2 linked regions of the Prochlorococcus marinus CUG1416 genome follow. The protein of the gene in region 2 interacts with the protein of the main gene of each other region in a pairwise test. Links are inferred from orthologs where the notes say so. Each region holds a gene or a part of one and is shown on either strand. Other genes may lie near its edges. The genes, in order: HA146_RS00410 and HA146_RS05580.

What was found.
Region 1: the proteins of HA146_RS05580 (region 2) and HA146_RS00410 interact in binary tests that used the Escherichia coli proteins (3 or more experiments, as listed by UniProt). The link is inferred for Prochlorococcus marinus CUG1416 from one-to-one orthologs.

The regions. Positions count from the first base shown.
Region 1 is NZ_JAAORM010000001.1:75,717-88,443, reverse strand. What follows is about bases 5,558-8,557. They hold HA146_RS00410 (aminotransferase class V-fold PLP-dependent enzyme), read left to right. Parts: upstream 5,558-6,430; coding sequence 6,431-7,684; downstream 7,685-8,557. Other genes in these bases: HA146_RS00405 (alpha/beta hydrolase family protein), read right to left, coding at 7,681-8,557; HA146_RS00415 (SufD family Fe-S cluster assembly protein), read left to right, coding at 5,558-6,431. Also shown: HA146_RS00445 (alpha-D-glucose phosphate-specific phosphoglucomutase), read right to left, coding at 1-924; HA146_RS00440 (hypothetical protein), read right to left, coding at 957-1,127; HA146_RS00435 (DUF4912 domain-containing protein), read right to left, coding at 1,140-2,240; HA146_RS00430 (hypothetical protein), read right to left, coding at 2,510-2,863; Fe-S cluster assembly protein SufB, read left to right, coding at 2,960-4,402; Fe-S cluster assembly ATPase SufC, read left to right, coding at 4,424-5,209; more of HA146_RS00415, read left to right, coding at 5,214-5,557; more of HA146_RS00405, read right to left, coding at 8,558-9,606; def (peptide deformylase), read left to right, coding at 9,682-10,287; HA146_RS00395 (histidine triad nucleotide-binding protein), read left to right, coding at 10,292-10,633; HA146_RS00390 (hypothetical protein), read left to right, coding at 10,681-10,959; HA146_RS00385 (ABC transporter ATP-binding protein/permease), read left to right, coding at 11,002-12,727. UniProt on the Escherichia coli protein: Cysteine desulfurases mobilize the sulfur from L-cysteine to yield L-alanine, an essential step in sulfur metabolism for biosynthesis of a variety of sulfur-containing biomolecules.
Region 2 is NZ_JAAORM010000004.1:28,078-40,537, forward strand. What follows is about bases 6,254-8,986. They hold HA146_RS05580 (SufE family protein), read right to left. Parts: upstream 7,964-8,986; coding sequence 7,544-7,963; downstream 6,254-7,543. Other genes in these bases: HA146_RS05575 (homoserine dehydrogenase), read right to left, coding at 6,254-7,499; HA146_RS05585 (5-formyltetrahydrofolate cyclo-ligase), read right to left, coding at 8,002-8,559; ruvC (crossover junction endodeoxyribonuclease RuvC), read right to left, coding at 8,569-8,986. In the rest of the region: HA146_RS05540 (carbohydrate kinase family protein), read right to left, coding at 1-68; HA146_RS05545 (DUF2834 domain-containing protein), read left to right, coding at 110-478; HA146_RS05550 (MFS transporter), read right to left, coding at 494-1,723; HA146_RS05555 (alpha/beta fold hydrolase), read left to right, coding at 1,726-3,276; HA146_RS05560 (ABC transporter permease), read right to left, coding at 3,273-4,295; HA146_RS05565 (ABC transporter substrate-binding protein), read right to left, coding at 4,288-5,859; HA146_RS05570 (hypothetical protein), read right to left, coding at 5,877-6,128; more of HA146_RS05575, read right to left, coding at 6,198-6,253; more of ruvC, read right to left, coding at 8,987-9,042; bchI (magnesium chelatase ATPase subunit I), read right to left, coding at 9,048-10,136; HA146_RS05600 (RNA methyltransferase), read right to left, coding at 10,253-11,005; HA146_RS05605 (c-type cytochrome), read right to left, coding at 11,002-11,388; petG (cytochrome b6-f complex subunit V), read left to right, coding at 11,444-11,563; imidazole glycerol phosphate synthase subunit HisH, read right to left, coding at 12,153-12,460. UniProt on the Escherichia coli protein: Participates in cysteine desulfuration mediated by SufS. Cysteine desulfuration mobilizes sulfur from L-cysteine to yield L-alanine and constitutes an essential step in sulfur metabolism for biosynthesis of a variety of sulfur-containing biomolecules.

The sequences.
Region 1 (12,727 bases), on a different replicon or contig from region 2:
TTTTGTGTTAGCAGTGATAACTGCAAGGCTATCACTAGGATTTACAAAACATCCACTTCCTAAAATCATATTCCTATCTCCATCTCCATCGCATGCAGCACCAAAACTATAAGATTTTTTATTTAATAACAAATCAGCCAAGTGCGATGCGTAAGTAAGATTAGGATCAGGATGTAAACCTCCAAAATCTTTTAACGGGTTACCATTCATGACACAATCATTTGCAAGACCCATTTTTTCAACAAAAATATTTTTTGCATATGGGCCTGTAACCGCATTCATTGCATCAAAGATTAACGAGAAGTCTTTTTTTAGAAAATCACTAATTTGATCAAAATCAAAAATTTTCTCCATCAAATTAGAATAATCTTTTAATCCATCAATAATTTCTAAGGTAGTTTCACCGTAAGGATAAGTTCCATATTCACTAAAATCAGGTAATTGAATATTACAAATTTTATAACTAGTTAGTAATTGTGAAGCCTTGAAAATCTTATTAGTAATTATCTCAGGAGCTGGGCCACCATTAGAGATATTCAATTTCACTCCAAAGTCGCCATCAATCCCACCAGGATTATGGCTTGCAGAAAGAATAATTCCACCAATAGCGTTTTCTTTTCTAATTAAGTGTGATGTCGCAGGAGTAGATAATAAACCGTATTTTGGAACAATAACCTTTTGAACTTTATGAGCAATGCATATTTGGACAATTTTTTCTATTGCTTCAATATTGCCATATCTTCCATCACCACCAACTACTAATGTTGAACCTTTTAAATCTTCCAATGATTGTAAGATTGCTTCAATAAAAACTTCTAAATAATGTTCTTCCTGAAACTTTAAAGTACTTTTTCTTAAACCAGAAGTGCCTGGTTTTTGATCTAGAAAAGGAGAATTGATATGAATTACACTAACTTGAGTCATATTTTTAAGAAACTTCCAAAAATCTAACTAAATTAATGAGGCATTTCGGAAGTTCTTAACATAGCGATAAACCATAATGAAGAAATTAATAATGCACTAAGAATTCCATAGTTAACACCAAATTTAGAAATTGTAATTGGAACTATTAGTGGAAACGTTAATGCCCCAAACAATGGAGTAAAAGCTACAATTTTTTTCAGCATTAATTTAATTTATTAAAACCATTCAGTCTGAGCATTATCTTTCTCATTAGTATCGTCAAGTGGCGTAGTTCTATCAAATTTCATTGATATACTTTTTTCTTGCTTACCAGATACATCAACAGCTTTAATATCATATTTTTGAGTCCCATCTCTAAATGGAACTTGAATTCTAAAAGTACCATCTGCAGCAAGAGGTACATCTTCTCCACCTATTGTCAGTTTTGCAGAAGGCTCTGTAGCTCCATAAACAATTAATTCAGCATCAGCAACGAGCCAAAAAGATCTATTTTTAACAATCCCGCTTCCAGAATCATTTAAACCTGATGACCATTTACCAGCACCTGAGTCTGTAAGATTATCATTGAGGTTGGTTGAATTTACATTTTCCATAAATTCTTCAGAACCAACTTTTCTTCTGAGAGGAATGTTAGTCGCTGCTTGATATAACCTTTCATGTATACCATTTTGTTCTGAAACCACAGGATTTGAAATATCTGGGATTGACTCAGACGTAGAATCCAAATTAAAAGGTACAAATTTATCAAGAATTAGCTCAGAAGGATGAGAGCCAGGAACGTGGCTTATAGAAGAAAATGCCAATGACATCCAGTTAAAACCATATTTGTAACCTAATTCAACTTTATAGTCTCTATCTGCAAGTGGGATTGGCAAATACCACTCAGTACTATAACTATCAACTGCTATCTCCCTTAGTGTTCCTTGATTCAAATTGCTTCCTTCAGAACCAGATGCATCAAATAATCGTAAACATAATTTATTGGCTCCCAAAGATTGTGCTTTTTCTCTATCTGCATCAGAAATTTGCCAAAAAACATAAGCCCAATCTGGATCTCGAGGTAGGAAAACTACATTAGTTTTAACTTCTTCACTGCTATTTAAGGTGTTGGAGTGAAAAGTATTCTCAGGATTTGACTGGGCTTTAGTAATATTTGTTTTCTTAGTGGATTTTTCTTGATATTTCAAAATTAAGTCAACTAAAACAGCCTTTGTTTTACGACTATATAAGGGTACTGATAATTTGCTTGCTTCTTGACGTAATTGTCTGAGGGTTAGTGAGAGTAATTGATCTTTATTCATGATCCCATCAGCCACTTTAAAATCTCCGTTTTTGTTTGGGATCAGTATGTTCTTTTTTTTTGGCATTTGTGTGTCTTTTAGCCCTGTCGTCAGGATCCTCTGACTACACAAAAATTTGTAAAATTAGTATTTCTCGTGAAAAGAGTTGGTACTAAAGGAGTTAATTAATTTTCAGAGTTTGTTTAAATGTATATTAATTTTCTTTTTTTTTAAATTTTATTACCTGAATTTGTTAACGACTCAACAAAAATATATTTTTTCTTCGGGATCAATTTAAAGAGAATTCAGCATTGTTTGACTAGAAGTACTAAATCATCTATCTTTAAATCCTCAATACTTTTACCTATTTTTTTTGAAAAAGTACTTAATTTTTTCGAAGTCGATTCTAACTGCTCATAAAAAAGATCACTAAATTCTTTATCATCAAATTTTTTAGATTGGTTATCACACCATTCTCTCAGGGGATTTTTATTTTTATATTCAAAACTATTATCTAAATTGATCATTTTTAAAATCTGGAGGCAATGAGCGAGTATTCTTAAATGATGTTTCTGCATTATAGGCAGATCAAGATTATCAATTTCTTGAATATTTTCTATGTTTAATGGGTTAGAAAAGGGATCAAGATGATTAGACATTAATTTTTAGTTTTAATAAAGGGAAAAAACTCAATATTGGGGGTATCTTTCGTTTAAAGTATATAAAGCTAATTGTAATAAGTTATTTTTGATAGCATGGTTAACGAAAATTTAGTTAAAGATGTAGTAAAAGAGCCTTACAAATATGGTTTCGTTACTGATATTGAAACTGAAAAAATAGCAAAGGGATTAAATGAAGATATCATAAGATTAATTTCGCAGAAAAAAGAAGAGCCAAAATTTCTTCTTGATTTTAGATTAAAAGCCTTTAAAAAATGGCAAAAAATGAAAGAGCCTAATTGGGCAGGATTAGGATATAAACAAATTGATTACCAAGATATAATTTATTACTCTGCTCCTAAGCAAAAAGAAAAAATTTCTAGTTTAGATGAAGTTGATCCCAAACTTCTTGAGACTTTTGACAAATTGGGAATACCACTTACGGAGCAAAAAAAACTCACAAATGTAGCAGTAGATGCTGTCTTTGATAGTGTTTCTATAGCCACGACTTTTAGAGAAGAACTTGCTGAACATGGAGTTATATTTTGCTCAATTAGTGAAGCAGTAAAAAATCACTCGGACCTGATTGAAAAATATATAGGTACAGTAGTTCCACCTAGTGATAATTATTTTGCAGCACTAAATTCTGCTGTTTTTAGTGATGGTTCTTTTGTTTATATCCCAAAAGGTGTTACATGTCCCATGGACCTATCTTCCTACTTCAGAATTAATAGTGGAGATTCTGGACAATTTGAGAGAACACTTATCATTGCTGAAGAATCAAGTTCTGTAAGTTATTTAGAAGGTTGTACAGCACCAATGTTTGATACAAATACCCTACATGCTGCCGTTGTGGAACTCATAGCTCTAGATGATGCTTCAATAAAATATTCAACAGTACAAAATTGGTATTCGGGTAATGAAGAAGGTGTTGGGGGCATTTTTAATTTTGTCACCAAGAGAGGAAAATGTTTAGGTAAAAGAAGTAAGATTAGTTGGTCTCAAGTTGAAACAGGGTCTGCAATTACATGGAAATATCCTAGTTGTCTCCTATTAGGGGAAGAATCTGTAGGAGAATTTTATTCAGTAGCACTCACTAATAATCTTCAGCAAGCAGATACCGGCACAAAAATGATCCATATTGGCCCTAAAACCAAGTCAACTATTGTAAGCAAAGGTATCAGTGCAGGTAATTCAAAAAATAGCTATAGAGGCCTTGTGAAAATGGGAACAAAAGCTACAGGATCAAGAAATTACAGTCAATGTGATTCAATGTTAATAGGGGATCAGGCTTCTGCAAATACATTCCCATACATCAAATCTCAACAACCCAATTCTGAAATTGAGCATGAAGCAAGCACATGTAGAATCTCTGAAGATCAACTTTTTTATCTCCAAAGCAGAGGTATAGAATTTGAGGAGGCAATATCTATGATGGTCAGTGGTTTCTGCAGAGATGTATTTAATCAATTACCTATGGAATTTGCTGCTGAGGCTGATAAGTTACTGGCACTCAAACTCGAGGGATCAGTAGGTTAATTAATCAATTTCTAAACCGAAATGCAAAGTCAAATGAAAGAATCAGATCCAATATTAGAAATTGACAATCTCTTTGCATCTACTGATAATCTTCCAATTTTAAAGGGGGTTTCACTTTCTGTTTATCCAGGAGAAATCCATGCCATTATGGGAAGAAATGGCTGTGGTAAAAGTACTCTTTCCAAAATTATTGCAGGGCACCCCTCTTATAACACTACAAATGGTGATATAAAATTTTTAGGTGAAAATATCAACTCTCTAGAACCCGAAGAAAGATCTCAATCAGGAATTTTCCTTGGTTTCCAATATCCAATAGAAATTCCAGGCGTTAGTAATCTTGAATTTCTTAGAGTTTCAACGAACGCTAGAAGAAAATTCCTTAACAAAGAAGAATTAGACACTTTTGATTTTGAGGAATTAGTTAAAGAAAAGTTAGAACTTGTGAAAATGGATCAGGCATTCCTATCAAGGAGTGTGAATCAGGGATTTTCTGGAGGTGAAAAGAAAAGAAATGAAATTCTGCAGATGGCTTTACTTGAGCCCAAGATAGCAATATTAGATGAGACCGATTCTGGTCTAGATATTGATGCTCTTAGAATAGTCGCATCAGGAATTAAAAAAATATCTAACACACAAACTGGAATTATATTAATTACTCACTACCAAAGATTACTAGATGAAATTGAACCAAATTATGTACATGTTATGGCAGACGGACAAATTATAAAAACTGGTGGGAGTGATCTTGCATTAGAACTTGAAAAAAAAGGTTATGAATGGACTGATAACTTTGTAAAAGAGACTTAAATAAATGGAAATTATTGAAAAAATAAAAACCAATAAATTAGTTGAAAATCAAACAGACATACAAAAAATCTGTCTTAATAAATTAAAATCAAGTCCACTGCCTAATCCTAAAAGTGAACTATGGAGACTTTCAAATAAGTCAAAATTTTCAAACTTTTTAGACTATTCGGTTAATGAAAAAGATCTGAAATCTGATACACCCTATCCGAAAAATTCTCAAAGTACTATTAGATTAATAATTGGAGATAATTGCCAAATTAAGCTAATTGAGGAAAATTATTCAATACAACAATTAAGTGAGGATGAATTAGATAAATATATTAAAGAACAGATATCCTGTTTTGATCAAAACGAAAATTGGAGTGACCTTTTAAATCTGTCTTTAAGTTGTAAAAAGAATATCTTGGGATTAAAAATAAATGGATCAAAAATACCTCCTATTGAAATCTTTAGTCATGCATCAAGTAACTCTTTAAACGCAAAAACCCTGGTAATATTGTTAGAAAAAAATTGTGATATTGAATTATTACAAGTAAATCTTGGAAAAGAAAAATCTTCATTATCTCAATCAACGTTCTTTTGCTTAAAAGAAAATAGTTCCGTAAATCATGGTGTTGTTTCTTACGGTGAAAACGAATCAAATTTATTAAATTCTCTCAATGTAATTCAACAAAAAAATAGTGAATACAATTTGGGATCTTTACATTTCAAATTCAATTATGCAAGATTTGAAATTAATATTAAGCAATCTGAAGGAAACGCTAAAACCAATATCAAAGGTATGCAAATAACAAAAAAAGATGAACAAATTTCTACTTATACCAAAATAGATTTTAATGGCCCAAATGGATTTCTAGATCAAATCAACAAATCACTTGCTGACGATAAATCACATGCAATATTTGAAGGTTCAATCATAGTTCCGAAAATTGCTCAGAAAACTGATGCTTCCCAATTAAGCAGAAATTTACTTTTATCAGATCTCGCACAAATAGATACCAAACCTCAATTAGAAATAATTGCTGATGATGTCAAATGCAAACATGGAGCTACAATTTCACAACTCAATGAAGAAGAACTTTTTTATATGCGAACAAGAGGGATCACATTAGCAGAAGCAAATAAACTACAATTAAGTTCTTATTTTCAAGAAATAATTTCATTTATTCCCGTTTCAAAAGATAGATGGGATTTGCTTGATAAACTTTTAAATGAGCATTAATGGAAACGATTCTAAATTTTCCTGAAATAACTAAAAAAGACTTTCCTCTTTTAAATAAGAACTTAACAAGTAATGAGCAAATCATTTATTTAGACCATGCTGCAACAACTCAAAAACCAATACAAGTCTTAAAAAAAATTGATTATTATTATAGAAACTTTAATGCCAATGTACATAGAGGCGCACATCAGTTAAGTGCAAAAGCAACAGAAGAATTTGAAAATGCAAGATATTTAATTAGCAAATATATAAAAGCGAATTCAACAAAAGAAATTATTTTCACAAGAAATGCTACTGAAGCAATAAATCTAGCGGCTAGATCATGGGGCGAATCTTCATTAAGAGAAAACGATGAAATCCTCTTATCAATAATGGAGCATCATAGCAATATTGTTCCATGGCAAATGATTGCAGCAAAAAATAAATGCAAATTAAAATTTATAGGTATAGACAAAAATGGGAAATTAGATATAGACGATTTTAAATCAAAACTAACATCTAGAACTAAGCTTGTTAGCCTAGTACATGTTAGTAATACTCTAGGTTGCTGTAATCCAATCAAAGAGATAACTAAATTAGCCAAACAAAAAGGTTCTTTAGTTTTAATAGACGCATGTCAAAGTTTAGCGCATCAAAAACTAGATGTAATTGATCTTGATATAGATTTCTTAGCAGGATCAGGACATAAACTTTGCGGTCCTACAGGTATTGGTTTCCTCTGGTCAAGAAAAGAAATCCTAGAAAAGATTCCTCCTCTCTTCGGAGGTGGCGAAATGATTCAAGATGTTTTTGAAGAGAAGAGTACTTGGGCAGAGCTACCTCATAAATTTGAAGCTGGAACCCCAGCCATTGCAGAAGCAATAGGTCTTGCAGAAGCGATTAATTATATAAACAATATTGGATTGGATGAAATTCATGAATATGAAAAGACTATTACTAAATATTTATTTGAAAAATTAAATAAAATAGACAATGTTGAAATTTTAGGTCCATCGCCTGAGATAGATCCAGACAGAGCATCACTTGCCACCTTTTATATAAAAAATATACATTCAAACGATATTGCAGAAATTCTTGATTCAAAAGGAATTTGCATCAGAAGCGGGCATCATTGCTGTCAACCTCTTCACAGATACATTGGAATTAAATCAACAGCAAGAATTAGCATGAATTTCACAACCAATAAGGAAGAAATTGATATTTTCATAGAAAAATTAAAAGATACTATTGATTTTCTAAAAATAAATTCTTAAATATTCAAAGCATTTTTTAAAAAATCCTGAGATTTTTGAATTACTACTTCTTTGGTTTCTATATTTTTAAACCCGTGCCCTTCATTTTCAAAAAAAATAACTTCTGAATATTTATTATTCTGAATCAAAATTTCTTGAATTTTTAAAGTTTGTTTATAAGAAATAACTGTATCTTTTTTTCCATGAAACAATAAGATAGGTTTTTTTATTTTGTTAATATTATTTATCGGCGATCTATTTATGTAATCATAATGATTTGTTGCATAATCTCCTAACAAAGAATTTAAATAATCTTTTTCAAACCTATGAGTGTTGTAATGCATATCCTTCAAATCAATAACTGGATATTTACATATTGCAGCTGTAAAAATAGACCCATATAACAAACAATTTAGGGCTGTTAACCCACCAGCACTATTACCAGAAATTAATACTTTTTCACTATCAACTAGATTTGATTTAGTTAATTCAAGAGCTATTGCTTTGCAATCATAAGAATCAACAATACCCCACTTATAATTCAATCTCTCTCTATATGCTTTGCCAAATCCTGATGATCCTCCATAATTAACTTCAGCAACAAAAAATCCCTTCGCGGTCCAATATTGAACTTCAGAATTATATGATCCATCAAAAAATGAAGTTGGTCCGCTGTGAGCTCTAACAAGGAGCGGTGGCTTTCTAAAATTTTCAACAAGCGGTTTATAAAGAAAAGAATGAGTAGATTGATCTTCAAAACCTTTAAACCAAAAAGATTCAGGCTTTGAACAATCTTGTATATGTACAAAATTTATTTTCTCAATAAAATTTGATGAAACTTTTTCCGCAAAATCAATTTCAAGTAAATTCGACAAAAAATCAAATCCATAACCTTTAAAAACTACTTTCTTCTCAAAAGCACTAAAGTCACTTATTGCAGTAAACGGAGTAGAAAATTCTTTTACAAATTCAAGATATTTATATTGTTCCACTATCAAATTATTTTCTTTTTTTGCTAAACAAAATAAATTTTTGATAGTCCCTGAAAAAAATGTTATTCCCGAGACCCATTGCGGTACACCATATTCAATCAAATTTCTCTCTACTCTTTTCTGAATAAAAATATTCTCAATTTCACTCACATCTAAAAACAATAAGTTCCACCATCCAGAACTATCTTCAGAACATACTAAAAGTGTTTCACTTATCCAATAGGGTTGAAAAAAAGAAACCTTTTTTTTTGCATTGATCAGCTTATTTGAGAATTTTTTTATTTGTTGTATCCCTCCATCTGAGTCTATTTGAGCAAAAAACAGATCATTTTTCTCCCAGGGCATATATGGAGAATCCCACTCGATCCAAGAAAGTAAGCTAGTAGAAGTATTAGAAGATAAATCTCCCGCGAAATTTTTAAATTTTTTTATTCTATGAATATCTTGTTTAGTTTTTTTTAAGTTTAAAGAAAATAAATAATCTCTATTATTTATTTCGCAAATACCATACAAAAAAAATTTCTCAGAAATAACAAATGAAGAATCGAAATTTCCCTCAATTGATTTAGATAGTTGTCTAGGTTCTTGAACTGAATCAAGATATTTATTTTGACTTCTATCATTTGATGCTACCTCTTTAAAAATTTGAAACCATACTGCCTTTGTCAACTGATCTATCCATATCAGATAAAAATTATTTTTAAAATCTATACATTTATAAGATTTACCACCATATCCATGAAAATTATTTTTAATATTATATTTTTTACTAGTTAATTTTTGAGGCAATGCATCTTTTTCATTAAATGGTCTGGCAAAAATGGCATTTTGATTTTGACCTTCTCCAACAACATCAATCCAAAAAATGATATCCCTAATAATAGTTAATTCCTTAAAAGCTTTTTTTTTAGATACATTTTGCCTAACTTTTAACTTATCATCATTACCCATTTTAAAAACTATAAAGAAAGTAAATTAAAGTGCTAATATTTTTATAGCTAAACTCTTTACTAAAAACTTTTTAACGTGGCAAACCATTTTTCACAACTTGCAAAAAAGTCAAGAACAAATGGGGACTCGGAAAAAATTGCAAAAGAACAAACAGGTAAGCCATCTCTAGACATCTATAAACTTGGTGATGATGTATTAAGACAAAATTCCCAAAGAATAACTAAGGTTGATGAATCGATTAGAAAACTTGCTAGAGAAATGCTTCAAAGCATGTATGCAGCTAAAGGAATTGGACTTGCTGCACCTCAAATTGGCATTAACAAAGAGCTTCTTGTCATAGATGTAAATTTTGAAGATTCAGCCGCAGAACCCTTAATATTAATCAATCCAGAAATTACAGACTATGGAACAACCCTTAATTCATACGAAGAAGGCTGCTTGAGTATACCTGGTGTCTATTTGAATGTAGTAAGACCATCAACTATCAAATTAAAATTTAGAGATGAAATGGGGAGACCACGTAAAATGAAAGCAGATGGACTTCTAGCAAGATGTATTCAACACGAAATGGATCACTTAAATGGAATATTATTTGTTGATAGAGTTACATCAAAAGATGATTTAAACAAAGAACTTATAAAAGAAGGCTTTAACGAAAAAGACGTTATTTCTATTAATTAATTTAATGACTGAAACTACAATATTTCAAAAAATAATTAATGAAGAAATTCCCTGCGAAAAGCTTTATGAAGATGAGTTTTGTATTGCTTTTAATGATATCCAGGCACAAGCTCCAGTACATTTTTTAGTTATTCCTAAAAAGCCAATTATCAGTTTATTAGAATGTATTGAAGAAGATGCAACTTTATTAGGTCATCTACTCTTTGTGGGTAGTGAAATAGCTAAATCAAAAAATTTAACAAATTGGAGGACAGTAATTAATACTGGAGCAGAATCAGGACAAACGGTTTTTCATTTACATATTCATTTTTTATCTGGAAGAAAAATGAATTGGCCCCCAGGTTAAAACTCTCGAAATCAAAGTATATGGGTTATAAATAAGAAAAAAGCAAAATGAATACACCAGATTCAATAAAAACAGAATCCAAAAATTTATTAAATTTAATCTCAAAAAATTGGGAAGAATTAGATGATTCCCTCAAAACTAAGTTAAAAAAAATTTGGAGGGTTTTAACTTATAAATGGCAATTACAAATTTTATTAAATTTACCTTTTCTACTATGGTGGGCATTAGATAAATCTTTTACAAAAGTACATGAGTTTGATGCAACAATATTGAATTACTTAAATTTACCTGACTGGGCACTTTCATTTATTGGCTTTGGTCAATAGACTTCTAAAAGATATAATTTATGTTATAAAATTTGTCGAGTAATGAATAAAGCCGTTAAAAATAAATCAAAACTACTTTACCAATTAAGAAAATTAAGGAAGTTATCCCAGCCATTTTTTCTCCCCATAGATCAATGTAATGGATTTCAATTCATTTGGCTTTTGATTTCTCTTTTATTTTGTGTTGGTGGAGTAGTACTTGTTGGTCTTACAGGAATAATCAGTTTTTTTGAAAGCTTTCAACCAATTTTTCTTGAAAAGTATTTCGGCGGCGTAGTAAATACTGTCAATTCAATTTGGGCTGGTGGCTGGGGATTGCTTTTCTCTGCCTTATTTTTAATTGGGTCAGGGAGCTTTTTCAGCTTAAGACGGCAATTAAAAAACCGTAGATGGTTACATTGGTTATTCCTTGCGATAATTGTATTAATGCTTTTAGCTGTAAACGGAATAAACGCAGGGATAGGATTTATCGCAAGAGATTTAACAAATGCTTTGGTAGAAAAACAAGAAGCTGGATTTTATCGGATTTTAGGGATTTACGCTTGTTGTTTTGCTGTTGCTCTACCAATACGTGTTTCTCAAATATTTTTCACATATAAATTAGGAATAATTTGGAGAGAATGGCTTTCAAAAAGTTTAGTCAAAGATTATATGACTAATAAAGCTTATTACCAATTAAATCCAAATGATGAAGAACAAACTGATGTAGATAATCCTGATCAAAGAATCACAGATGATACCCGAGCTTTTACCGGACAAAGTCTGTCTTTTACATTAGGTATTTTTGATGCATTACTAACATTTTCTCTTAATATTCTTATTTTGTGGAGTATCAGTACATCACTTACCTTTTCTTTATTTGGTTACGCTGCATTTGCAACTTCTATCCTTCTAATTGCTGGTAAAAATCTTGTAAAGATAGACTTTGATCAACTCAGATACGAAGCAGATTTTCGATATGGCTTAGTACATATTAGAGATAATGCTGAATCAATAGCCTTTTACTCTGGGGAGAATCCTGAACGAAGTGAAACTGAAAGGCGATTAGGAGAAGTGGTGAGAAACTTTAATTTACTGATTATATGGAGAGTAATAATTGACGTCATGAGAAGATCAATTAATTATGCTGGTAATTTCTTTCCATATTTAATAATGGCAATCCCTTACTTTAAAGGTGATATTGATTATGGGCGCTTTATTCAGGCAAGCTTTGCTTTTGGAATGGTTGAAGGTTCGTTATTTTTTATTGTTAATCAAATAGAAGAACTTGCAAAATTTACTGCTGGGATTGGCAGGTTAGAAGGATTCCAATCAAAAGTCGAATCCATTAGTCAAACTAGTCCTACAAGTAATCAAAACGTCATTTCAGATTATCCCTCAATTATTATTAATAATGCTGATCTTTCCCCACCAGGATCAAATAAAACAATAATTAAAAATTTAAATTTGAGCATCGACAATAATCAATCACTTTTAGTTGTAGGACCTTCTGGATGTGGAAAAACATCTTTACTAAGAATGATTAGTGGTTTATGGGAACCCGACCATGGAGTAATAAAAAAACCAAAAATTGGCGAATTATTATTCATACCTCAAAAACCTTATATGTTACTGGGTTCTTTAAGGGAACAATTATGTTATCCCACAGAAGTTAAGAAATTTAGTGATGAACATCTTACTTCTGTACTTCATGAAGTAAATTTAAAAACCTTAGTGGATCGTTACCCTAATCTTGACATCAAACAAGATTGGCCAAGAATTCTTTCTC
Region 2 (12,460 bases):
ACCGCAAAATTCAAATTCCCTTTTTTAGATTTATATTCTTCAATTTTATTATTCTTTTCAACAGCCATAAGCCTTTAAATACTATTATTAAAAGAAATCTTTTTGACAAGTGAATTCATTTAACATTTTAAAAGATAATAAACAGATACTATCTTATCTTTACCTTTTTCTATCATTTTTAGGAGCTATCCTTCCAATGATGGCAAATTTCGAATTTGCTAGGGAATATGGAAATAGTTTTGATATCAATAACTTCATTTCTTTAGCGAATGCCAACCCGGCAGCTCAGTCAATTTCTAGAGACTTATTAGTAGGTGCAAGCGCAATTTTTATATGGATAGTAAATGAATCAAAAAAACTAAACATGAAAAATATGTGGGTTGTTTACATTGGAACTTTTCTTATTGCATTTGCATTCTCAGCACCTTTTTTCTTATTTCTAAGAGAGCGAAGAATTATTGAATTAGAACAAATTTAAATTTTTAAAGATTAATTAAAATAATCTCTTAAATAGGACTGTAAAGATTATAAAGCAAGCAAATGAAATAGATAGCCAAATTACTGAAGCATAACCAAATAGATCTAATATACGTCCCGAAATAAATGGTCCAATAAAATACCCCATAGCGAAACATTGTGATAATAGAGCAAGTGCAAAACCTTTTTTGTTTGAAGGAGCTATTCTGAAAACTACATCTGTTGATGTTGGAAGAAATGAAGCAGTGCCCAAACTAACTAATATCAATGAAAAAGAAATCAAAAATAAAGCTGGAATATTGAAATAACTAGAAATAAATAATAAAAATGAAGCAAAAGAGAAGTTTATCAAACTAAATTTCAACCCAAATAATCTACCTTTTTTTGATATCCAAGACCCAATAGGCCATTGTAAAAACAACAATAAAATTAACTGAATAGAAATTATAAGACTAATAATTTCTTTGCTTAATGCATTGCGATATACTCCACCTTTAACAAGATCCAGTGGCAAAGTTACTTGAATCAAAGCTAAAGAGGTAGTTATCAATAAAATAGAAAAAATTATTATTGTTGAATTTTTATTCCATTTCAATTGTTCCTGGTTAACTGGATCTACTAATTTTTTTTGGAAATTTTCTAAGTTTCTTTTAATAGAAGAACTATTTCTAGATATTAAATATGTGATAACTAACATGCAAAATATATCATTTATAAAAACCGATTTGGAGTATAAAAGATTAGTCATAACCCCCCCTAAGAATACCCCTAGAAATATTCCTAAAGCCTCCGAACTTCTAACAAGAGCATATGCTTTGCGTGTTTCGATAGGATGGCAAAAATATGGCACCCCGAACTCGGCAGCAGGCCAATATATTCCTGCAGAAGCGCCAACAAATGATTGTCCAATTATGTACAAAAAAGTATCTCTTGAAAAAATGAGGCATAAACTAGCGGCAATACTTAGTATGGAAGAACTAACTATTGGAAATTGTATTTTCCCTGTTTTGTTAAGATAATTACCTGTAAAGACTCTTGTTACGGTTCCAATTATTGCTGAAATGGTAAACCCCAAGCCAATATCTGTTGCTGATAATCCTATGTTATTAAAAATAAGTGATGTTAAATAAATAACACCTCCTGCTCCAAATGCGGCGTAAAATCTTATCTTGGTTATTAACCTCAAATGATATGGAAATTGAATCCACCAATTTTTGCTAATTTGTAAACTATTTAAACTAATCACAAGTGAAATACATTTTTATAATTTTTTTTAGTTTTTGTGGTTTATTTTTTAATAATGGTTTAAAGGCTGCTGAAAAGATAAATATTAAGTTTGAAGAGATGGAAATCCCTCTTACTATAGAACAATTATCAAAATTAGAAAAATACAAAGATGATTCAACAGAATTGGTAGATTGGCTAAAAAAAAATGGATTAGTAAGAGTTTTTGAATTATCAAAATTTTTAGAATTTCCAGTTTTCAAGGAAGAGGGATTGAATAGAGAAATATTAAGAAGTTGGATAGGGCGTAAAATTCTTACAGAATTAAGCAAAAGCATTAAAGTCCCAAATGACAATAATGGGACAGAAATTTATAACACTATAGAAATTTTGTTAGATCAAAAAAAAGAAGTTTCAACTTTAGAAATCATAAAGGCATTACCATCAGATGAAATTTCACTAGATATTGATAATTTAATTTTAATAATTTCATCATGGAAAAATGAATTATCAATGCAACAAGAACTTTTATCCAAATTAAATAAACTTGAAAGAACGAACCAAAATGCTTTTAAAAATACTGAAATAAAATCAACTAAAGATCTAATAAAAATTGATAAAAAAATTTATGCCCCTCACCGAGTGAAACCTGTTGAAATTGAAATATGGAAAAGCAATAAAATAAATAATGATAAAGAACTGATAATTTTTATGCCAGGACTTGGAGGTGAAATTAATAATTTCAAATGGATAGGCAACGAATTGGCTAGAAGAGGTTGGCCAATATTATTTATTGATCATAGAGGGAGTAATTTAGAATCATTTATAGAAGTACTCGAAGGTAAGGAAACAATCCCAGGAAGTGCAGACTTTTTCTTATATAGAATTAAAGATTTAGATGCTGTATTAAAAGCTCATGAAAATGGAGAATTTGGTTTACCTAATAATTCTTATATTTTAATGGGGCATTCACTTGGTGCTCTAATAGCACTTTTATATGAAGGCAATAAACCTTCTTATCAACTAGAGGACAAATGTGATTCAGCATTAAAAGACTTTGCGGTAACAAATTTATCTAAATTACTTCAATGTCAGTTGAGCGAAATGCCATTCCCTAAGAAAAATAACACTAATAAGGCCAGTGCGATAATAGGTTTTAATTCATTTGGCAGTTTATTATGGCCAAAAGAAAATAGTACAGGCATTAAAACACCAACTCTTCTAATAGGTGGTACCTATGACCTTATTACACCGTTAATGAATGAACAATTTAGAGTTTTTTCTGCTTTAAATAATCCATCAAATAGATTTCTAATTATTGAAGGAGCAAGTCATTTCTCTCCAATAAGAATTAATAAAAGTTATGAAGGAAATAATGACGTTTTCAAAATAAGTGAATCTTTTATTGGTTCAGAGCCAATATTAGTACAAGATTTATCTGCGAAATTTATAGTTGAATTTTTAAAAAATATTAAAGACCAAAAGATTCCTTCTGTAGTTAAAAACCAAAGAGATTTGGGACTTGATTTCCATCTTTTAGATCTTGAGACAATAAAAGAAATTTCCGAAAATTAGTACTCTATTCGTGGATCTAAATATGCGATTAAAATATCCACAAAGAGATTTAAAGAGACTATAAGCATAGAGGTAAAAATTACAATGCCTTGAACTAAGGTATAGTCTCTTTGAGAAATAGCTTCATGTAATCTTAAAGCTATACCTGGCCATGAAAAAGTTACCTCAAACAATAGAGCACCTCCTGCTAATGAGGCCATAGTCAAGCCAGAAATAGTGACAATTGGCAACAGAGCATTAGGCAATGCATGGTTTAAAAATATTTTTTTCCTTGATATTCCTCTACATATAGCAGCATTTACATAATCACTTTTTAATGTCTTATCCAAATTTACTCTTAATGAGCGGCTGAATATACCACTTAATAAAAAGCCAAGTGTAATCGAAGGAAGTGCGAGATGATAAAGACTATCTTTCAAAGCAATAATATTATTTGAAAGAATACTATCTAAAACTAGAAAACCTGTAATTTGAGGTTGTTGCTGAAATATTGGAAATCTACCTCCAATTGGGGAAATACTAAAAAATACAGAAAATAATAATTGCGCTAACATTGCACCCCAAAAAGGAGGGATCGCATAGGTAGCAATTCCTAATATTCTCGCAATATAATCAGTCTTTTTCCCTCTATTTCTTAAGCCAATTAATCCCAATGGGAATCCTATTAGTGTGGCACTTAATATTGAAAAGAATCCAAGCTCAAGACTTGCAGGCAATGATTTAATAATAATATTTAGGACTGGCTCTTGGGTACTAAGAGATTGGCCAAAATCTAAGTGCAATATATTTTTAATATATGAAAAATATTGATTTATTAAAGGTTCATTTAGCCCCAATTTATTTCTTAGAAATTCCCTAGAGATCTCATCTGCACCAGATCCAAGTATGGCATCGACAGGATCGCCAGGAGCTACTCTTAATAAAATAAAAACTAATGAAGAAATTATCCATAACATTATCGGTATTAATGAAATTTTTAATAAGGAATAATTTAGTAGTTTATTTAAATTTCTACTCATCAATTAACTCAAGATCACTCAAGGAAATTATTCCTGCACCATTAAAAATAGGTTTTGATATTTTATTTTGAGACCATGCTTTTTGAGAGGATATCCAAATAGGAATATAAGGTATTGAACTTGCTGCTGTTTTTTCAATTTCAACAAGATTTTCTAATCTTTTAATTCCACTTGTTTTTTCACTCTCAAGAAATAAACTTTCCACTTTATTAGATCCCCAAAAACTACCGCTGTACAATGATTCTCCCTTTTTACATATGCCATCAACTATTTCATTACAACTTAAAAGAGGGGTGAGATAGGCCTCTGGATCTGAATAAGCCCCAGTCCAATCGAGAAGAACTGCTGTATAAATTCCTAAACTTAGATTCTTATAAACTGTTGTAGATTCCACCCCATTTAGTTCAATATCAATACAATCTTTCAAAGAACTTTTAATTTCTTCTTGCCATGTCAGGGCAATAAGCTTGTCAGCTGGTACATTCGATCTATAAGTAAGAGGTATTTTCAGAATATTTCCATTACAATAATTTTCTTTTTGCAATAACCTTCTCGCTTCTAAATAATTATATTTAGGCCATAGTTCATGATTCTCTTTTTTTAATATCGGAGGAATAATTGATCTAGATGGCTTCCTTAATCCATAACTTACTTTCTCACTAATTAATTTTCTATTAAGACTTTTTGCCAAAGCCAGTCTTAAATTAAGGTTACTTAAGGGATAAGAACTCGTTTTGAGGCTTATAAAACTTAATTCAGTGAAAGGGCTATTACCTTCTTTAAACTGTTTCTTTTTACTTAAAGTATTAAGACTGTTTCTCTGACTATCATCAATAGAATTTGATAATAGCACGTCAATTTGTTTACTTTTTAAAGCCCCAAACAGAGAAGATGAATTTGAATATCCCACAAATTTAATGCCCTTATTTAATGGCTTGTCACCCCAATAATTCAAATTTGGATCAATTGATTGAACTTCATTAGAAAAGCTAGTCAGCACATACTTGCCAGTACCAACGAATTTTTCATTTAGAAACTTATCAGAATATTCTTTGTAAAATGTAGGAGATATTGGAGTTAAATTTACTGATGTAAGTAAACCATTTAAAGAACTTGATGGTTTATTCAAATTTATTATGACTGAATATTCACTTGGCGTTTCTATTGATTTAATCTTATTTCCTAAGATATAATTCATCGTTCCAATTCTTTTGAATCTATCAAAAGTAAACTTTATTGCATTTGAATTAAATGGAGTTCCATCGTGAAAAAAAACATTTTTTCTTAAATTGATAATTATTTGAAGTCTATCCTTTGAAATAATTGGCATCCCCGATGCCAATTCAGGTATTAATTCACCCTTAGAATTTAATTCATATAATGTGTCTCCCAGAGAACTAATTAATTGAATTGCTTTAAGAGTATTAGCTCTAGCTGGATCTAAAGATTCAATTTTTCCAGAACTTGCTACTATAATTTTTTTAGATATTCTTTTTGAGCCGCAAGAAGTCTGTAAAAAAGAAATTAAAATAATAAATATTGATAAAACAACTTTTTTTCTCATATTTCTTAAGTACTTAATTATTCTGAAGAATTATTTGAGCAAAAAATTTGTAAGGTTATTTGACTTATTTCTACAGCAAACGTTTTTTTAGAATTACAGGCAAAAGGCCACTCTCTCACCCAACAAATTTCTTTACCAATATTTATACCAATTACTTGAAAAGTCTTATTGCTATTTTTAATTTTTACACAAGCGCCTTTGTAAAGTTTTTCAGAACAAATTAAATTATTTTTTTTATTTTTATTGTCTAATAGTTTTGAATAAATCATTAAGGTCCAAAATCATACACTTACTTTCTTCGGTTTAACAAGCTATAAAGAAATTTGCAAACTATTTTTTTAAATACAACTTAATTGACTTGCAATAATTATTACTTCATTTAGCGAATTTATTTCATCTTTAGATTTCTCAAAATCTCCATTATTCACCTCATGAGTAATAACGACAATTTCAGCTTTGTCCTCACTTGCATCTAGTTGAACAATCGATTCAATGGATACATTATTTTTTCCAAAAATATCTCCAATCTTTCCTATTACACCTGGACTATCAAGACAAATTATTCTAAGGTAATTTTTTTTATTTATTTGCGAAGATCCAATGATATGACATTTTCTCCAGAAATCGAAAGATAATAATGGATCGATTGAATTATTATTTTTTACTGAGGCGGCATGCAGATTTAATATATCTGATACTACAGATGCAGCAGTTGGGCCACTCCCTGCACCTGGACCATACAACATTATCTCTCCAAGAGGATAAGCCTCTATTAATAAAGCATTATTAACTCCCTTTACTGTTGCCAATGGATGAGATTTTGGAATTAAAGAGGGTCCTACCCAAATATTTAAAGCAAGTGATTTATTATTATTAATCTGTCCCCTTTCGGAGAGCGCTAAAAGTTTTATTTCAAATCCTAATTTATTGGCATATTCGATATCCTTGAGATTAATTTTACTTATGCCTTCAGTATTTATCTCATCTCTTTGAATTTTCCCACCAAATGCAAGTTCACTAAGAATTGAAATCTTATCAGCCGCATCATGGCCCTCAACATCTGCAGTTGGATCAAATTCTGCATAACCAAGGCTTTGGGCCAATTTCAAGGTTTCCCTATAATCAGCTTTCTCATTTGTCATCTTAGAAAGAATAAAATTTGTTGTTCCATTTATTATCCCAACCATTTTTTTTATGCTATTACTTTTTAATGATCTTTTTAAGGGTTCAATTATGGGAATTCCACCACAAACTGCCGCCTCTGACAATATATAAACTCCTTCTTTAGATGCAGTTTTATATATTTCTTCGCCATATCTTGCAATGACTGCTTTATTTGCGGTAACAACAGATTTACCTAACTTTAATGATTGCAGAATAATATCTTTTGCCAAATCAACCCCACCCATTACTTCAACAATTACATCTATAGAGGGGTCATTAATTAATTTAAATGGATCATCAGTTAATAAATTATTATCCAGCTCAATATCCCTTTTTTTATTAAGATCTTTAACTGCTATTTTTGCAATTTCTATTTCCTTTAAAATTGGATGTGAATCAACTTCAGAACTTAATATTTTATAAATCCCTGAACCTACAGTTCCAAAACCTACAATCCCAATTCTGCATTTTCTCATTTTTTATTTCTTTTAACTTTGAGTTTAATTTTATATTATTAGACCTACAAAAATTGATTTGCTAGAGACTGCATTTTCAAAAATATATTTAAAAAACCATTTGATCGTGAAGGTGTTAAGCTTGCTTTCAAACCAGTATCTTCAATAAATTTCTTATCTATTTTAATAACTTCTTTTGGGGTTAATTCATTTAAACCAGTAATTAAAAATGCCAATAAACCCTTTGTTATTAGGGCATCAGAATATCCTTCCCAAAATAATTTACCGCTTTTAATATTTGCCTTAACAAAAACTTCTGAAACGCATCCCTTAACTTTATTTTCTTCAACAAGGATTTCACTATCTGGTTCTTTCAATTTTTTGCCTAACCACAAAATGTATTCATATTTTCTTTTTGGATCTTCTGATTTCTTCAACTTTTCTACTAATTTTGATAAATTATTGTATTTTTCCTGATTTTCCATTTTTAAAACTATAAATTAATCACTTTGTTAATTTCCTATTATACAAATATTTCTTTTTCTGTGATAAATCCCGATAAAGGAATATCCCACTCAGCTCTGGTTAATGGAATCGTACTTACACAATTAGAAGTTAATACTCCAATGCATGGAACATTTCTCCAATCATTATTTCTCCTTAATTTATCAAAATAACCTCCTCCATAACCTAATCTTGTTAAATTTTTATCAACGGAAAGACAAGGAACAAGTATCATGGTTATCTGCAAATGACTTAATGGGGAAGAGTTATTTGGACTTAGTATCCCCTCAGAATCTTTGGTAAGGGGCTTTTCATCCCATGGATAAAATAACAACTCTTTTTTACCTTTACATCTAGGCAAAGCTAAAGTAAATTTTTTCTTGAGACTTCTTATATCTACTTCATTTTTCAGAGGCCAATATATTGCTATATAACCAATATTTTTATATCCCTTAACAAATGAATCAACAAATAATCTTACATTCTTTTTTACATTTTCTCTTTGATTAAGAGAAATCCCATCTCTTAGTTTCCTAAACGAATCCCTCTCCAATTTCTTATTTTCAAAGATCGTCATATTAAATTCTCAGTTAAAGCCATCCTCATTTAGTTTTGTGAGTGCTATAGCCAATGCATCTGCTGAATCATCAGGTTTGGGAGGTTTGTTAAGCTCTAAGTTATACATAACAGCATCAAGAATATCTTTCTTAGATGCCTTTCCAGACCCAGCAATTGTTAATTTTATCTGAGCAGGTGAATATTCACTAACATGAATTTTTTTAGAGGCTAATACCATCATAATCACGCCTCTAGCCTGCACCACACTAATGGTGGTGCTTGACCTGTAAAAGAAAAATTTTTCTACCGCCGCTGCAGTTGGATTCCAATGATTTATTAGTTCATTAAGATCTTGGAATATCTCATAAAGTCTATCTTCTTCTTTTTTATCTTTAGCTGTCTCAATAACGCCGCAATCTAATAATATCTTTCTTTCATTTTCTATTTCAATTATTCCATAACCAACTCTAGCTAATCCAGGGTCGATCCCAATTATTCTCACTTTTATTAAGCTTCAGCAGACAATTGAAATTTTGAAAGATTTTCTTTTTCATCTAAATCGAATACTTTACAAAAAGCTTGGATGACTCTTTCACCTGAATCAACTTGTTCTAGAGGATCTTTTCTTAGTCTATGTCTTAAAGAACAAGAAATAACTCTTGCTATGTCATCTTCTTGCACTTCAGTTCTGCCCTCAAAGGCTGCAATTGCCCTTGCAGATCTATTTGTAACAATATCTCCACGTAAACCATCAACATCTAGTTCTCCGCAAATAGCAGATATATTCAATCTTAGGTCATCGTCCATTTGAACAGAATTTAATATTTCTTGTGCTTTAATTACCTTTTGTTGAAGTTCATCCTGTTGTTTCTCAACACTCAATGAAAACTCATCAGGATTATCGTCAAAAGAAGTTCTTTGATCTACTACTTGAACTCTTAATTCAGCATCTCTAACTGTCTTAACCTCAACACTCATTCCAAACCTATCCAATAGTTGAGGCCTTAATTCACCTTCTTCTGGATTGCCTGAACCAATAAGGACAAACCTCGCAGGATGTCGAACTGACACTCCTTCCCTTTCAACTGTATTCCATCCGGAAGCAGCCGAATCTAGAAGTACATCAACCAAATGATCATCAAGTAAATTCACTTCATCAACGTATAGTAAACCCCTATTAGCTTTAGCCAACAATCCTGGTTCGAATGCCTTAACACCTTCACTCAAAGCTTTCTCTATATCAATAGTTCCACAAAGCCTGTCTTCAGTAGCTCCTAAAGGTAAATCAACCATAGGTACTTGTTTTTGTATACTCTCTAGATTTTCTCCTTGAACAATTTTTTCAAAAACTTCTTTACTCTGCAAATCAGGATCGATCAAAGAACTATTATATTGATCGTCTTTAACAACTTCTATTGCTGGCAACAAATCGGCTAAAGCTCTAATTGTAGTAGACTTTCCAGTCCCTCTATCACCCATTATCATAACTCCTCCAATTCTTGGATCAATAACATTTAACAAGAGTGCTAATTTCATTTCTTCCTGACCAATTACAGCTGTAAAAGGGAAAACTCTTCTTTTCTTTGTTGTAGTCACAGTTTTAGTATTCTTTGATATTCAAATAATCAATAGATGTTACTTCAGAAAATGTTTTTAGTAAATATCCCATCGAATTAAAGCAACAAGTTAACAATAACTAATCAAATTTATACCTACTTATTTTTTTTTGAATTGTTCAAAAACCAGTTTATTTGATGGACAATTCCTCTTAAAACATTTATTTCGTGAATTGATGTATTTGCCCTATAAATATAATTCTTAAATTTACCTATTTTTGCTTTAGAGGTATGCTTAAGAAGATAACCAACTCCCAGAAGCATTTCCTCTATCTCCACAAATGAATCATGTATTTGTTTTGATGATGCAAGATTAAAAACTTCTAATTCCTTATTGATGTTTCCTTTGGAGGATTTATTAAATTCATACAAAACTATTGAAACTGCGTGTGAGAGATTCAAAGAAGGGTAATTCTGAGAAGTAGGGATATTGAAAGTCTTATTTGCCAGAAGTAATTCATCATTAGTTAAACCTCTATCTTCTCTTCCAAATATAATTGCTAAATTATTTATCTTTTTATAAGATAAAACCCAATTAAATATATCTTCAGAAGATGCAAACCCCGAATCTTTACTTACATCAATCCTTCCACAAGATGCGAGGACTAAATCACAATCAAAAATTGCTTTTTTAAGATCATCAAAAATCTTACAATTATAAAGATATTTTTTACCTTTAAGGGCCATTTTTTTTGCTTCTGAAGAAAAAATATCGCATTTTGGAGAAACAATTCTTAATTCTTCAACTTCAAAGTTGGAGCATAATCTTGCAACACTCCCAACATTTAAAGGACCATTTGGTTCAACTAATATGACCTTTAAATTAAAAAGATTTTTCTGCAAAATCATTCAAGGCTATGAAGGTATTTTAATAAATTAGACATATTTTCAGGATCAATTTCAAAACTTGGCATTGGAGGAGTAAGGCCACCAGTAACTTGTTTTATTATCTCTTTATCATTCAAACGTTGTGTTATTGAGTGTAAGTCTGGTCCCACTAATCCTCTTGCTGTAATTCCATGACATCCGACACAATTTGTCTTAAAAAGAGCATCTCCTTCCTTAGCAGAGCCATTAATTTGGAGAGTTTCAAGCATATATTTATTATCTTCATGATGATTCAAGAAAAATATCAAGAAACATATAAATAAAACAACAAAAACAATAAAAATCTTTTTCAAGAATTCTCTTTTATGATCTCTTTCTGCTGCAGATGATGAAGATGTTGACACAAAAAATAGTCTCTATGTAACAATTGTGAATAAGAAATTTAAAAAAAGCAAAAAAATGATCGAGCCTCTTCTATGTGGGATTGTTTTGGGGTTAGTTCCAATAACTCTTCTTGGATTATTCGTAAGTGCATGGAATCAATACAGGAGAGGTTCTGGAATGTTGGACCTTGATTAAAAATGTTAATCTTGACTGTCCATAATCTCTAACATCTATAATTTCCCATAAAGTACTTTTTTTAATATACAGGTTTGGAGAATGTTCACAAATAACTATTGAATCTTTTTTCAAAAAATTACAATTAAATATTTGAATTAAAACTAATTCATGGAAATTGACATCATATGGCGGGTCTAAATAAACAAAATCAAATTTTAATTTATTTAAATCCATAATTTTTGATGATAAGTTTCTCTCGTAATTTGGTTTTGTCCAGTTCAAAACATCTTTACAAATAACATCAATATCATTTTTTCTTACTTCGATATCTTGCAACGAAAGTAGATTTTTTAAACAAATTTTTGAGTTGTTTTTGTTTTTTTCAATTGCAATAATTTTTCTTGCACCATGATTATATGCTTCACAAGATATGGCCCCAGTTCCACTAAATAAATCTAACCAGTTACTATTTTCAACTCTATTATTCAATATATTAAATATAGCCTCCCTAACTCTTAAAGTTGTAGGTCTTGTGGAAATATTTTTTGGACTTTGGAGTCTTTTACCTCCAATTAATCTTAAGTTTGTCTTCATCAGTAATTATCAGTTATTGAATATTACTAAGCCATCTTCTCAAAAGTTTTTCTCCGGTTTTACCAGATTTTTCTGGATGAAATTGACAGGCCAATAAATTATCATTCTCAATAATCGCTGTTAATTTTTCAGAACCATAATTAACCTGAGCTGCAATAATATTGAAGTCATCTGGGATTGCATGATAGGAATGTACAAAATAGACCCAATTATTTAGTTCTTCTAGCTCTAATAAAGTATTTGTTTTTGTAGGTAAAAGTTTGCACCAACCCATGTGAGGGATTCTTTGATTGATGATATAAGGTATTTTTTGTATTTTTC